DNA from 3 places in the Chryseobacterium metallicongregator genome. Region 2 is predicted to be linked to each of the others. Evidence: riboswitches for the same ligand, from Rfam matches in the RefSeq annotation. Region 2 holds a riboswitch; each other region holds the start of a gene.
The links. Region 2 has a riboswitch for S-adenosylmethionine ahead of REB14_RS15375 (alpha/beta fold hydrolase). Riboswitches for the same ligand answer to the same signal wherever they lie in the genome.

Region 1 (4,569 bases), on a different contig from region 2:
ATTTTTCCTGAGAGACCATCAACATATATAAAAAAACAGAGCGTATAACTCTGTTTTTTTATTTAAGTAACTAATATTTAGAACCTGAATTCAATTCTTGCAAACAAGAATCTTCCTCCTATACCGTACTGGGACACCTGTCTGGAATACACAAATTGATTATCAGCGGTTAATGAGCTTATATTGGGACTCTTAGAAGGCAGAATATTCAGAATGTTATTGCTCCCGATGGTTGCTGAAATATTTTTATTAAAATCATATCCTACAGATAAATCTGTTATCAAACGGTTATTAAGGACGAAATGCTCTGTACTTCCCGTTACTCCATCAAAATTAGCATCTAAAACATCTGCATCTGTCACTTTACCAAAGAATGAATTACGCAGCAGGAAAGTAAAACCGGAAACTCTTAACGTATTGGATAAGGTAGCTTTTACACGCGGTACAGCTTCTTCAAAATACACTCTATTAGGCTCTGAGAAATAATTATCGATCTGACTTACCAATTTAGGTGATACATGGATATCTCCAATTCTTTTGGTCTGATTAAGGTTAAGTCCAAAATTATTTTCCAAAGAAACTCCTGATGAAATCTTTGAATTCTGAGAAATTGTAATATCCAAACCTTTTGTCTGAGAGTCCACCGCATTGGCAAAAAAGTTGGCAGCGCTAGCTCTTGCCAGATCAAACGCATCCTGAAGAACGGCCTGATCAGAACCTGGAGTAAAATTACCATTAGGACGGAAGAAAAGATCAGTCAGCACTACTCTGTCTTTAATCTTTATTAAATAAGCATCAGCAGTGAAAGTAAGGCTTAATGCCGGAATCTTCCAGGTAATTCCTGTGCTGTAAGATTGTGAAGTTTCCTGTTTCAGTTTTGGAATCCCCAATGCTTGTGCTGCTTCAGAATTATTTCTAAAAGTACCAACCTGTGTAGTTTTTCCCTGCTGAATCAACGTAGATGTAGAGCTATAATAGATTTGAGCTAATGAAGGAGCTCTAAATCCTGTAGAAACAGCACCTCTCCAGTTCAGATTAGAAGCCAGCTTTACATTGGTTGCCAGTTTATAATTGAATGTAGATCCGAAGTCTGAATAATTCTCATATCGTAACGCCCCTTCCAGCAGCCAGCCGTCGGTAACTTCCAGCTCTGCATCAGCATAAGCAGCAATACTGTTTCTATTTCCTGAAACGGCATTTTCCGGACTAAAGCCTGGAAAAACCTGTGCTCCGGCTGGCCTTATAGATCCGAAGAAGTCGGTTACTTTTTCATTTTCAGGAGTTTTAGCAGTTACTAAACGCCCATAGATATCGTAAGAAGCGTAAGAATTTTCTTTTCCTGCATTCACTTTATAATTTTCGTGTCGGTATTCAGCTCCGAATGCAACATTTAATCCTTTCAGCACATCATACTTTTTGGAGAAATCAAGGTTGACAGTATTTTGTGAAAACTCAGATCCTCCGGCATCAAAAGTTCTTGGAGATCCGTCTGTAAGCGATGTATTAAATGTATTTACAACCCCAAAACCAAAGGTATTTTTCCCAAATGTATTACTGAAATCCACATTCCAGCCATTCCATTTTCCTTTAATTCCGGCAGCAAGAGAATAATCATTTACAGTTGCTTCAATCTGAGGGAGATATCCATTGGGAGTCACTGCATTGATATTTCTTTCAGTATTCGGCAGCCTGTAAAATCCTCCGGCATTTCCAAGACGGTAACTATAACCACCAAATGAGTAGAATTTCCAATCATCATTCACAGGAATTTCAGAGTTGAAAAATAGCTGCCCGGCTTGTAATTTAGACTGTCCGGCTCTCAAACTGAAATCTTTTCTCTCTAATCCTCTGTAATTAAGCTCCTGGGATGTAAAATCTTTACCTAATAATTTTTGAAGATCGGAAATGCTGTTGGCTCCTGAAATTTGAGATTGAAAATCAGTTCCGAAATAATTTACCTTGGCTGCATATTGTTTAATGGTACTAATAATCTGTTGAGTGTTTGACGTATTCGTAATATTTTTATACAAACCATCGATATTAATACCATCCTGCAATGCTCTGTAATTAATTGCATTATAAGCATTGAAAATATCACCTTCTCTTACTCCGGCTCTGGAATAGGGATCACGATATTGTGTAGAACCTGTAATATTAATAAATCCTGTTTTTCCTATTTTAGCTCCATAATTGAGATCTACGGAAATAGTCTGTCCATCTACTCCACCGGAGAAATTATTGGCAACGGAGGAAGCGTATCCACCTAAAAATACCTGTCCCGAAAGTCCCAGCCTTTTTTTCAACCCAAGGTTAACGACTCCTGCAATGGCATCAGAACCATATTGAGCGGAAGCACCGTCTCTTAAAACCTCAATTTTTTCTAAAGCAAATGCCGGAATAGCATTTAGATCAGTTCCTACAGATCCTCTTCCCGGTGTAAGGGTAACATTAATCAATGAAGACTGATATCTTCTTTTTCCATTGAGTAAAACCAAAACCTGATCCGGGCCCAACCCTCTTAAAAGAGCAGGATCTACAAAATCAGTTCCATCATTAACGGTGTGTGAGGTGGATGAAAACGAAGGGACAATATAATTTAAAGCCTGACTGATATTGTTAGTGGGGCTTTGTTTTAAAATTTTTGATATGTTAATAATATCTACCGGAACAGGCGTATCTGTCAGTGATCTTCCTGAGCCTCTTGAACCAAGGATGACTACATCATCTATTTTTTTTGATTGTAAAGTATCCGTCTGGGCGTAGTAAAATGTAGAAATAAGCGCAATAGAAGGAACAAATATTTTTGTTTTGAAATTATGCATGTTGTTTGTTGTTACTTTTTGTTATTAAAAAATTGTTTTTGAGCAATACAAATCCTGTAACCCTAAAATGTAAGGTTACCATTGATGTTCGGAATGTTTGTATTATTTTTTAGAAATAGAAAATGCTAGCAGCAACAACACATGCGCATATAGAAATGGCATGAAAACATATCAGAATAATGAAGACTCACTTCATGATCTGAAGAATAAAAAATTACTGATGGAATGTGATTTCCCTTGTCTTTAAACATTGATTTTAACTTTAAAACAAAAATTCAAGATGGGGATAATGATAGAATGATAAACATTTTTTCCGGAAGATCCGGCTTATCGATTGCAGCACCTTGCTTGTTTTTGCAGGTTGCTATCCCATCTAGAGATTCTTGATAATTACCTGGCAAAGATATAATTATTTCATAAATAAAAAAAAAATTCAGCCTAAATTTTCGATTTTCAACATTTTACCGTAACAAATTCTGTTTTTCAGCGTCTAACCGGATATCATTAAAACATTATGAAAAAAACGATTTTCGCTTTATCACTGGTAAGTTCTGTTTTTGTTTTCTCACAAGAAAAGAATACTACGGGTGCTAAAGAAAAACAAATAGAAGGTGTAGTCATCACCAAAACTAAAAAAGCCGTTGAGCAAAAGGCAGACCGTACCATTTTTGACTTTTCTGAACAACCTCAGCTGAATAACGGAAACGTTCTGGAAGGAATTAAAAAACTTCCTGGACTTGTTTCTACCGATATCGCGGGGATGATGTATCAGGGGAAAATGCTGGAAGTGTATCTTAACGGAAGACCCCTGAATATTACGTCCAATGAATTGAACTCTTTCCTTGAAGGAATGCCTGCCAATTCTGTAGAAAGAATTGAAGTAATTACCCAGCCCGGTGCTGAGTTTCCGGCTACTTCCGGAGGTGCCATCATGAACATCATCACTAATAAAAATGCCAACAAATATTTAACTGCTACGTATTCAGGAAATTATTCTTTCACGAATTATGATAAATACAGAAACAGGACAACCAATTCTGTTAATTTAAATGCAAGGAATAAATATTTCGGATGGCAGCTGAACGTAGGTCAAAACTACCGTGAAAGTATGCTGAATGGTCAACAAGATGAACTTTTGAGCAGCCATACCGATAGATACGCACGTGGATATTTTGCAAAATCCGGATTGACTTTTGATTTGGGGCAGGACAGATTATTATTAAACTACGATATTTATCACAATAATAATGACAACTATACTTTAAGTAATGGTCATGGTGATTTGCCTTTCCAGAATAATCCAAAAGATTTAAGGGAAGCTTTTTATACATCTTCAGATGTTGCCCATACCAATAGTCTCAGACAGGAAGCAGTTGTAACCTATCAGAAACGTTTTGCAGATAAATCTCAAAAATTAGACTTCCAGTTTGGCTATACAAGATCAGACAGTAAATTTTCTCAAGACAATTTCTTTCAGGATGGTACATTTGCAGCCGCTCCAAACCTACCAATCAACAGTCCTACCAATGGTTTAAAAGATATTCTGAACAATAAATCTGTAATGAATATTGCCAACTTCAAAGTAGATTATGCCCAACCTATCAAACTTCTTGATGGTGGAAAGGTAAGTTTTGGAGGATTATATGAAAGACAGGATTATGATACAGAAAGTTTTGGACTGACTAACTTAGAGTATCAAAGACAAACCGCTTCTACCTATTTGGAGTTTCAGGCTAAACTGAAAAAG
Region 2 (4,569 bases):
AAATCCTCTCCTTCAAATTTGACGATTGATCTGTTCTTTAAAAATTTTATTTCGTTAGCATTTTTCATTACTTCTGTAAAATGTTTTTTATGATATTATTTAATTGTTGATATTCCATTAGGAAGGCATCATGCCCGTGTATAGATTGGATCTCGTGATAAGAAACATCCTTATTTTTCTCTTTTAAGTTTTCAAAACACATTCGGATTTCTGAAGCCGGGAAGAATAAGTCTGTATCTACGGAGATCATGTGCATTCGTGCCTGTATGTTCTCCAGTGCTTCTTCAGCAACGTTGATATTCATTAAGAGGTGGTTCATCAGCTTGTAACTTTTTAAACTAAACCTTTCGTTTAGTGCATTACCATGATAAACCAACCAGTCTTCTGATTCCAGGCGTTTTTTTTCCTGGTTATATTGGTTTTGAAATCTGTCATTGAGTGACTGTGGCGTTCTGTAACACAACATGGCATGAATTCTCGCTTTCTGTAATGGTTCTTCTTTATCATTCAATAAAAATTTCTGAACCAGACATTGTGCATGAAGCCAATCGTGTGTTCTGTAATCACAGGCAATAGGAATAAATATTTCTGTGAGATCCGGCTGCTTGGCAAGCATTTCCCAGGCAATCCCTCCTCCCAGAGAACCTCCGATAATGGCATATAAATTTTTGATATGTAAAGCTTCAAGCCCTTTCAGAAATATCGCTGCGATATCTGAAGGTGTGAAGTCTTCATTATCTTCAATTAAAAAATCGTCGTATCCGTTTCCTGGTATATTGAAGCACAGAACAGTATATTGATCAGTATCAACAATCTGATTTTCTCCTACCAGCTGTTTCCACCAACCTTTTTCTCCGGATACATTTGAATTTCCGGTAAGAGCATGGTTGATTAAAATGATTGGAGCTGTAAACAGATCTTTCCCAAAAAGCTGATAGCTTAATGAGATATAGTATTCCTTTTGGGAATAAGTTTGATACGTAAGATTAATATAGTTTAGTTCTGTTTTCAATTCTATTAAATTTTAATACAATTGAAAATGCCACAGGAAATGGCTGAAAAGAACTTCAGTAAGTTATCTGTCCAAAATTATTTGGTAGAACGTAGCACCTTCTTTGCTTGCACAAAGGGTTGCTAAGGTTTCATAGGGTCTAATCCCTCAACCTTTCTTGATAACATTTTCAATATTTGAATGAACGAATGATGCAAAGGTAGTTCTTTTCTTTTAATTTCAAAAAAAAATTATTTTAATATTTAAAAAAGCCTTTAAATACAAGTATTTCAAGACAATATTAATAATTATTCAGATGAAAAAAATTGGAATTACTTCTCAAAAAAACTAACTTCGTATGGAAAAATGATGAGATATGACCGCCGAAAAAGATAGATTACAAGATACCAAATGGAAAAACTGGGGACCTTATGTAAGCAACCGGCAGTGGGGAAATGTACGCGAAGATTATAGCCCGAACGGGAATGCCTGGAATTTTACCAATCATAATAATGCAGAAAGCTATGCCTACCGATGGGGTGAAGAAGGTATTGCCGGAATTTCTGATGTAAAACAGCTTTTATGTTTTGCTTTTTCGTTTTGGAACAAGAAAGACAAAATGGTAAAGGAAAGATTCTTTGGATTGAGCAACCCTCAGGGAAATCATGGGGAAGACATCAAAGAAATCTTTTATTATCTGGATAATACACCTACTCATAGTTATATGAAAATGGTGTATAAATATCCAATTAATGAATTTCCTTACGATGACCTTGTTGCAGAAAACGGGAGACGCAGTAAAAAGGAACCGGAATATGAGATTTTCGATACAGGAATTTTCGATAATGATGAATATTTTGATATTTTCATAGAATACTGTAAAGCCGATCACAATGATATTCTTGCCAGAGTAACGGTCTGTAACCGAAGTCAGCATAAAGCACCTATTATGGTAGCGCCTACTGTTTGGTTCAGAAACAACTGGAAATGGGGATACAACACCTATAAAGCAGAAATCAATGCTTCTCATGACGGAAGTATCAACATTGGCCATGACAGTATTTCGATTAAAAAACTTTATTCCCGAAATACCAATACACAAAGCGTATTTTGTGATAACGAAACCAATAATTCTAAGCTTTACGGAGCTCCTGCAGCTGAAAACACTTATTTCAAAGATGGAATCAATAATTTTATTATCCATCAAACGAATACGGTAAATCCTGAAAAAAAGGGAACAAAAGCTTCTTTTCTGATCGATGAAATGATTGAAGCCGGGGAATCCAAAGTTTTTGAATTCAGATTATGTCCGGATGAAGCTGATGAACCTTTTGAAAATTTTGATGAAATATTCAATATACGAGAGGCTGAAGCTGAAGAGTTTTATAAAGAAATTCAGAATGACACTGTCAACGAAGATGAAAGAAATGTGCAGAGACAGGCTTTTGCCGGACTTCTCTGGAACAAACAGTTCTACCATTACAATATCGGAAAATGGCTGAAAGGTGATCCCAACTTTGAAGCCCCAAGAAATTTCAACGACTATGTAAGAAATACAGAATGGAATCATCTCCACAATAAGGATATTATTTCCATGCCCGATAAATGGGAGTATCCATGGTATGCTACGTGGGATCTGGCATTTCACTGTGTTCCTTTTTCGATCATCGATGCAGAATTTGCCAAGGGACAGCTTTTGCTCCTTACTAAGGAATGGTACATGCATCCCAACGGACAGCTTCCAGCCTATGAATGGAATATGAGTGATGTAAATCCGCCAGTACACGCCTGGTCATGCTTCCGTGTTTTCAAAATTGATGAAAAAACTAATGGAAAGCCAGATTTACTATTTTTAGAGAAAGTATTCCAGAAACTGCTTCTTAATTTCACGTGGTGGGTGAACCGAAAGGATAAGAACGGGAAAAATATCTTTGGCGGAGGGTTTCTTGGTCTCGACAATATCGGAGCCTTTGACCGGAATATGGAATTAAAGGACGGTCAGCATCTTGAACAGGCAGACGGAACAAGCTGGATGGCCATGTACGCACTGAATATGATGCGTATTGCAATGGAGCTTGCCCAATACTATCAGGTATATGAAGATATGGCCATCAAGTTTTTTGAGCATTATCTTTATATTGCCGAAGCTATGGAAAATCTGGGCGAAGGCACAAAAGGACTTTGGAATGAAGAAGACGGATTTTTCTATGATGTACTACAGCTTGGAAATGGAGACAGTGTTTCTTTAAAATTAAGAAGTATTGTCGGTTTGATTCCTATGTTTGCCGTTGAGATTGTTGACCACCGTTTACTGGAAAAGATGCCGAATTTCAGAACCCGAATGGAATGGATCTTAAAGAACAAGCCGGAATTGACCAAACTTGTTTCTCACTGGGACGAGGAAGGACAAGGCCGAAAACACCTGATGAGCATCCTCCGAAAAAACAGACTAACAAAGGTTCTGACCAGAATGCTTGATGAAAATGAGTTCCTGAGTTCTTACGGAATCCGTGCCATGTCTAAAGTATATGAAGAAAATCCTTTTGTATTTTCTGTACATGGATCTGAAAATATGGTGTACTACACTCCTGCAGAAAGTGACAGCCGAATGTTTGGCGGAAACAGCAACTGGCGTGGGCCTATCTGGTTTCCCATTAACTTTTTGATTGTGGAAAGTCTGCAGCGCTTCCATTATTACTATGGAAACAGCCTGAAAGTAGAACTTCCAACGGGAAGCGGTGATAAAAGGAATCTTGATGAAGTCGCTCAGAATATCAGCAAAAGACTTTGCTCTCTATTTTTAAAGGATGAACATGGACAAAGAGCTTTCAACGGAGGTAATCCAAAGTTCAATTATGATGAACATTTCAGAGATTATATTACGTTTTTTGAATATTTCCATGGAGATAACGGCCGTGGTGTAGGAGCTTCCCACCAAACGGGATGGACAGCTACAGTAGCAAAACTGATAAAACCAAGACTTACCTTTTAATAAGCAATGAGTAATTGGTAATGAGTAATAAAAAAGCCGGATGAATCATCCGGCTTTTTCTATTTTTAAATAAGAGATTATATTTTTTCTCCGTTTACATAGACTTCGTAACCGATTTCTACATTGGGTTCTAACGTTTTGGATACAGAACAGTATTTCTCAAACGAAAGTTCTGCAGCCTTTAATGCTTTTTTGGGATCAATTTCTCCTTCCAGAAGGAATTTAACGTTAATCGACTTAAAAGGTTTTGCATCTTCTACCTGTACTCTCTCTCCTTCTACTTCTGCCTGAAAGCTCCTGATATCCTGGCGCTGCTTCTTCAGAATAGAAACCACATCAATTCCGCTGCAGCCTGCTACTGCCATTAGTACACTTTCCATTGGAGAAACTCCTTTTGCTCCCGGCTGGGAAGTATTATCCAAAAGAATGGAATTCCCTTGTGCATTTGTACATTCAAATAAAAAGTCGTCGTTTATTCTGTTAAGTGTAATTTTCATTGCTTATTTGCTTATTGCTTTTACAAAGTTATAAAATTCCTCTTGCTTTTATCTCCAGATATTTATTGATAACATCGATATTCAAATTT
Region 3 (4,569 bases), on a different contig from region 2:
CAGCTTATCAAGTATCCAAATATCGGATGATAGGTTTCTGTGAGATAAATAAAATCTCCTCCGTTTCCTTTAAAATGTGACCCCAATTCTGCATAACAGAAAGCCCCGAACAAAGCGAGAACCCCTCCTATACTCCATAGCAGGAAAATACTGTAGGTATTGGTAATATCGGATAACTGAAATCCCAGGGTTGTAAAAATCCCTGTTCCGATCATATTGGAAACTACGATGGCTGCTGCTGTTTTCCAGCCAATCTGATGTGAGGTAGTACTCATTTACTGATTAAAAATTAAAATTAAGCCTTCCGAAGAAATAATTCCCCAGTGTTCCCATCTGAACCGGTGCATATTTGAATACTCCATAATATGAATTTCTATAAATCTGGCGATCCGGGAAGACATCAAATACATTGTTGGCTCCTATTGTAAAGTTGATACTTTTTGTAATATCATATCCAACACTGATGTCGGTAACGACCTTTGGTGAGAACTCCTGCACGTCTCCAAACGGATAGCCATCTCTTATTACTTTACCAAAATAGGTATTTCTTACGAGAAAATTGAACTTCCCGATTCCATAATTTAATCCTAATGAAGCTTTTGTTTTGGGAGAAAGAGTTTCAATGATGTTGATCTGATCCGGACCAAAAAACTGGTTCTGCGGAGTTCCTAAATTTTCCGGAAAGTGGAAATCTGTAATTTTGGTTTCCGTATAGTTTCCGGCAAGATTGATATTTAATTTTCCATTGCCAAGAATCCAGTCATAGGTTACTACAACATCAACTCCTTTTGTTTCGGTATCAATAGCATTCGCAAAAAATCTTCCGCTTTCTACCTTAAACTGATCTAATCTTTCATCAGTAATATTGCTGGTGATCACAATTCTGTCTTTTACTTTAATCCAGTATCCATCTATGGTGATTGTCAAATTGTTTAAAGGCCTTAAAGTAAATCCTGCACTTGCATTAACAGAGGTTTCCTGTTTTAGTTTATCAAATCCAAGAATTTCAGCGGCTTTGCTATCATTGCTAAAGATTCCCTTTGTAACAATCTTCTCGCCTGAAGTAGAAATATCAGCATAAGAGTTATTAAAATACTGCTGTTGCAATGATGGTGCTCTGAATCCTGTTCCCACTGCTGCTCTTACCGCATAATTCTTTACAAATTCATATCGTACAGCAAGTTTTCCATTCAGTGTATTTCCGAAGTCTGAATAATTTTCAAATCTTGCTGCTGCATCAATATTCAATTTTTTATCTAAATCATAGGAAACATCTGCATACACTGCGGTGGAATGTCTGTCTTTCTTCAATGCATTATTTGGAGAAAACCCGATAAAGGATTGAGATCCTCCCGCACCAAGCACTGTTGATCCTTCAGTGGCTACGTTTCCATTGATGTCATATTGGGTATAGGAAGCTTCATCACCTGCCTTGATCTGGTATTGTTCAAATCTGAATTCTCCTCCAAATGCGATATTGAAACGGTTTATATTTTTGGAAATATCAAGATTAATGGTATTTTGAAGAAAGCTATGCGCTCCGGCATAAAAACGGGTTGGAGATTTTGCTCCCAAAGAAGCGTTATTCGTATTGTTTACATTATAATTGAAGGTATTGCTTCCAAAGGTATTACTAAGATCAAAAAACCAGTCATTGACATTATATTTTGCTCCTACAGCATAAGAAACATCGTATACCTGGGAGGCCAGAGTTGCCTGAAATCCGTTCGGGTAAATGGACGAAACTACATTAGATTTTTCGCTCGGAAGTCTTCTGAAACCAAAGCCATTTCCTTCTTTGATGCTGAAACCGCCAAAAGAATACAGTTTAAAGTTATCGTTAAAAGGATATTCTGAATTGAAAAACAGCTGTCCCTGTCTGATCTGGGCATCTCCGATCTGAAAATTAAAATCGTCACGTGTTAATCCTCTTTTTGCAATTTCTGCATCATCTGCGGCTCTGGCAGCTTTTATGGCTTCTGCGTCCCCAGCAAATTCATAGGCAAAATTATCTCCGAAAATATCCAGGTCATGATTTTGCGTTCTTGTGGTTTTTCCTCTGTGACTTAGCTGTAATGAAAGATTAATATAGCCTTCTTTCTTTCCTAATGAGGCTCCATAATTAACTCCTGCCTGGTAAGTATCACCATCATTTCTTCCGGTTAACCCATAGGTAAGACTTGCTGAAGCTCCGGTATTTTTCTTAAGAATTATATTGATAACTCCTGCAATGGCATCAGAACCATATTGTGCAGCAGCTCCATCTCTTAATACTTCTATTCTATCAATTGCAATTACGGGAATGGTACTCAAATCTGTTCCTACAGAGCCATTTCCTACCGTATTCTGATAATTGACTAATGATGTGGAATGTCTTCTTTTTCCGTTAAGCAAAACCAGAACCTGATCGGGTCCCATACCTCTAAAAGTAACAGGGTCAATATGTTCTGTCCCATCAGAAGCAGACTGCCTCACTGCATTGAACGATGGAATCACGTAGTTCAGGAGATCCTGAGCCGTCATTTGCGGAGTGCTTCTCTGGATTTTATCGATATTAATTACATCTACAGGAACCGGCGTCTCCAGTTTTGTTCTTTTGACGTTACGGTTTCCAACGATGATAATATCTTCGATCTGTTTTCCTTTTTCCTCACTTTCCTGAGCAGCGACCAGAATTGCTCCAAGCAATAATACAGCTGTGCTTAATTTTTTCATTTTGTTCTTGCCAATTAATAATACGAATCTGACGGATCTTTCCGCAGATACACAAGACTTCAAGAAATGGAATTCATATAGAGTATTGACTTCACTTATCTCCCCCAAAGGGTTGGAATTAGCACCTTTACACTTCTGGAAACGTGTAGGTTGCTAAGGTTTCACCGGGCCAAATCCCTCCACCTTTCTTGATAAATCTACTGCAAAAGTAGACTATTTTTTTAAATGTACAAAAAAGCAGATCTGCTGTACTGCAAATCTGCCTTTCATTATTTTATAGAAATTGTTTAAAGTTTTATTTTTGAAACATTAAGATGATATTAAGGTGATAAGAGTATTAAGATCAGCTCCGCTTTGAGCTTAAAAATCAGAATGATTCATCTTAACAATACTTTATTTCTTAAATAGCTCTTAATGGCTCAATATATTAAAAATCAACAACTTCATAAGTTATTTTATTTAATCATCATCTTTTGAATGGCTATTCCTGTATCTGATTTCAACTGTAACAGATAAGTTCCCGCCGGATAATTAACCTTCATATTATAATTTCCATTCTCTTTATCCAGTTTGAATGAATCCAATTTTTTACCCGTCATATCAAAAATCAGGATCTCTCCGTTTTTTGCTTTACTGAAAACGAGTTGAGCGATTCCGTTTCGAACCGGATTATCTGCAATCTGAAGGGATAATTTGTTGGCTGCATTGGTATCTTCGGTTGATAAAGCACCAGCATAATTTCCAAAGATCCTGAATTCTCCCGGTTGTAAAGTGATTGGAGTTGTTGTGGAAGCTATATTCGAAATACTGTTGTCCATCAGATTCTGCCATTGACCTGTGTAAGGGAAATAAGGGACGACATTCTGTGCTGAAGTCGTGTAATTGGCTAATACAACCACATTCTTTATTCCTGTTGTAATAGCTGCATCATATACATAAATTCTTGTGATCAGGCCGGTAGGATCGTTCGTAAGGTTATTGGATTCTATACTGTAGGTTTTAGATTTAAAAACCTGATGGGTATTTCTGATGTTGATGATTTTAGCCCAAGTATCATATACTGCTTTTCTGTTCGCATTGGTATCATATCCTAAAGTGAATGCAACAGGTTTCTCATCAGTTCTGCATCCATTGTCTATAGTACCATTCGCACATCTGTTGATACTGAATTCATATCCTAGTTCTCCAAATTGCCAGATCATTTTCGGACCAGGAATGGTAAAGAAGGTTGCCCCGAAAGTTTTCATTCTTTCAAGAGCGGTATTCAGATCTTTCACATTATAACTTCCGTTGATTGCTCCATATGCAAGGTTTTTAAACATCAGTCTTTCTTCGTCATGGCTTTCTCCATAGCCTACAGCACTCATATTGGTGAAGCCGTGAAGACTGTGATTCATACGGTCGTAGTTGCTGTTTTCCTGATACCCCATTGTATTCTGATTGTAAGGGTCTGTCTGTTTATTCCAAAGCATAACCCCTTTACCTTCTGCAATTCTGTAGTTGGCCCATTGCTGTTCTTCGGCATCGGTTCCAAGATGTTCGAAGATCATGTAAGAATTCGGATCAATAGCCCATTGTCTGTCGGCATAGTGTTTCATGATATCTACTCTGTCTTGCTGATAGGAATTGGTGCAGGCTTCGTCATTTTCAGAACAGTTTTGAGTAAATCCTTTGGTTAAATCCCAACGGAAACCGTCTATGCGATATTCTGTCAACCATTGTTGAAGGCATCTTTCAACGTAATATTGCGTTGAAGGACTTGTATGGTTAAAATCGTTGAATACATTGTATGAATGTTTCGGAACCTGGTTGAAGTAAGGGTTGTCTGGAGCAACATTTCCATAGCCGTCACCA

Region 1: linked by a shared signal. The riboswitch ahead of REB14_RS12820 (TonB-dependent receptor plug domain-containing protein) and the one ahead of REB14_RS15375 (alpha/beta fold hydrolase) in region 2 are both predicted to bind S-adenosylmethionine.
Region 3: linked by a shared signal. The riboswitch ahead of REB14_RS13160 (TonB-dependent receptor plug domain-containing protein) and the one ahead of REB14_RS15375 (alpha/beta fold hydrolase) in region 2 are both predicted to bind S-adenosylmethionine.

Annotation. Positions count from the first base shown of each region.
Region 1 covers NZ_JAVIXS010000009.1:102,545-107,113, forward strand. The annotation lists gene REB14_RS12820 (TonB-dependent receptor plug domain-containing protein) at 78-2,822, opposite strand; SAM-I-IV-variant riboswitch at 3,120-3,217, opposite strand; gene REB14_RS12825 (TonB-dependent receptor domain-containing protein) at 3,337-4,569, shown strand, end outside.
Region 2 covers NZ_JAVIXS010000014.1:400,258-404,826, reverse strand. The annotation lists gene REB14_RS15380 (ACT domain-containing protein) at 1-68, opposite strand, end outside; gene REB14_RS15375 (alpha/beta fold hydrolase) at 68-1,012, opposite strand; SAM riboswitch class I at 1,073-1,179, opposite strand; gene REB14_RS15370 (MGH1-like glycoside hydrolase domain-containing protein) at 1,368-3,983, shown strand; gene REB14_RS15365 (OsmC family protein) at 4,061-4,480, opposite strand; gene REB14_RS15360 (DUF58 domain-containing protein) at 4,509-4,569, opposite strand, start outside.
Region 3 covers NZ_JAVIXS010000009.1:175,202-179,770, forward strand. The annotation lists gene REB14_RS13155 (APC family permease) at 1-275, opposite strand, end outside; gene REB14_RS13160 (TonB-dependent receptor plug domain-containing protein) at 283-2,715, opposite strand; SAM riboswitch class I at 2,808-2,913, opposite strand; gene REB14_RS13165 (alpha-amylase family glycosyl hydrolase) at 3,171-4,569, opposite strand, start outside.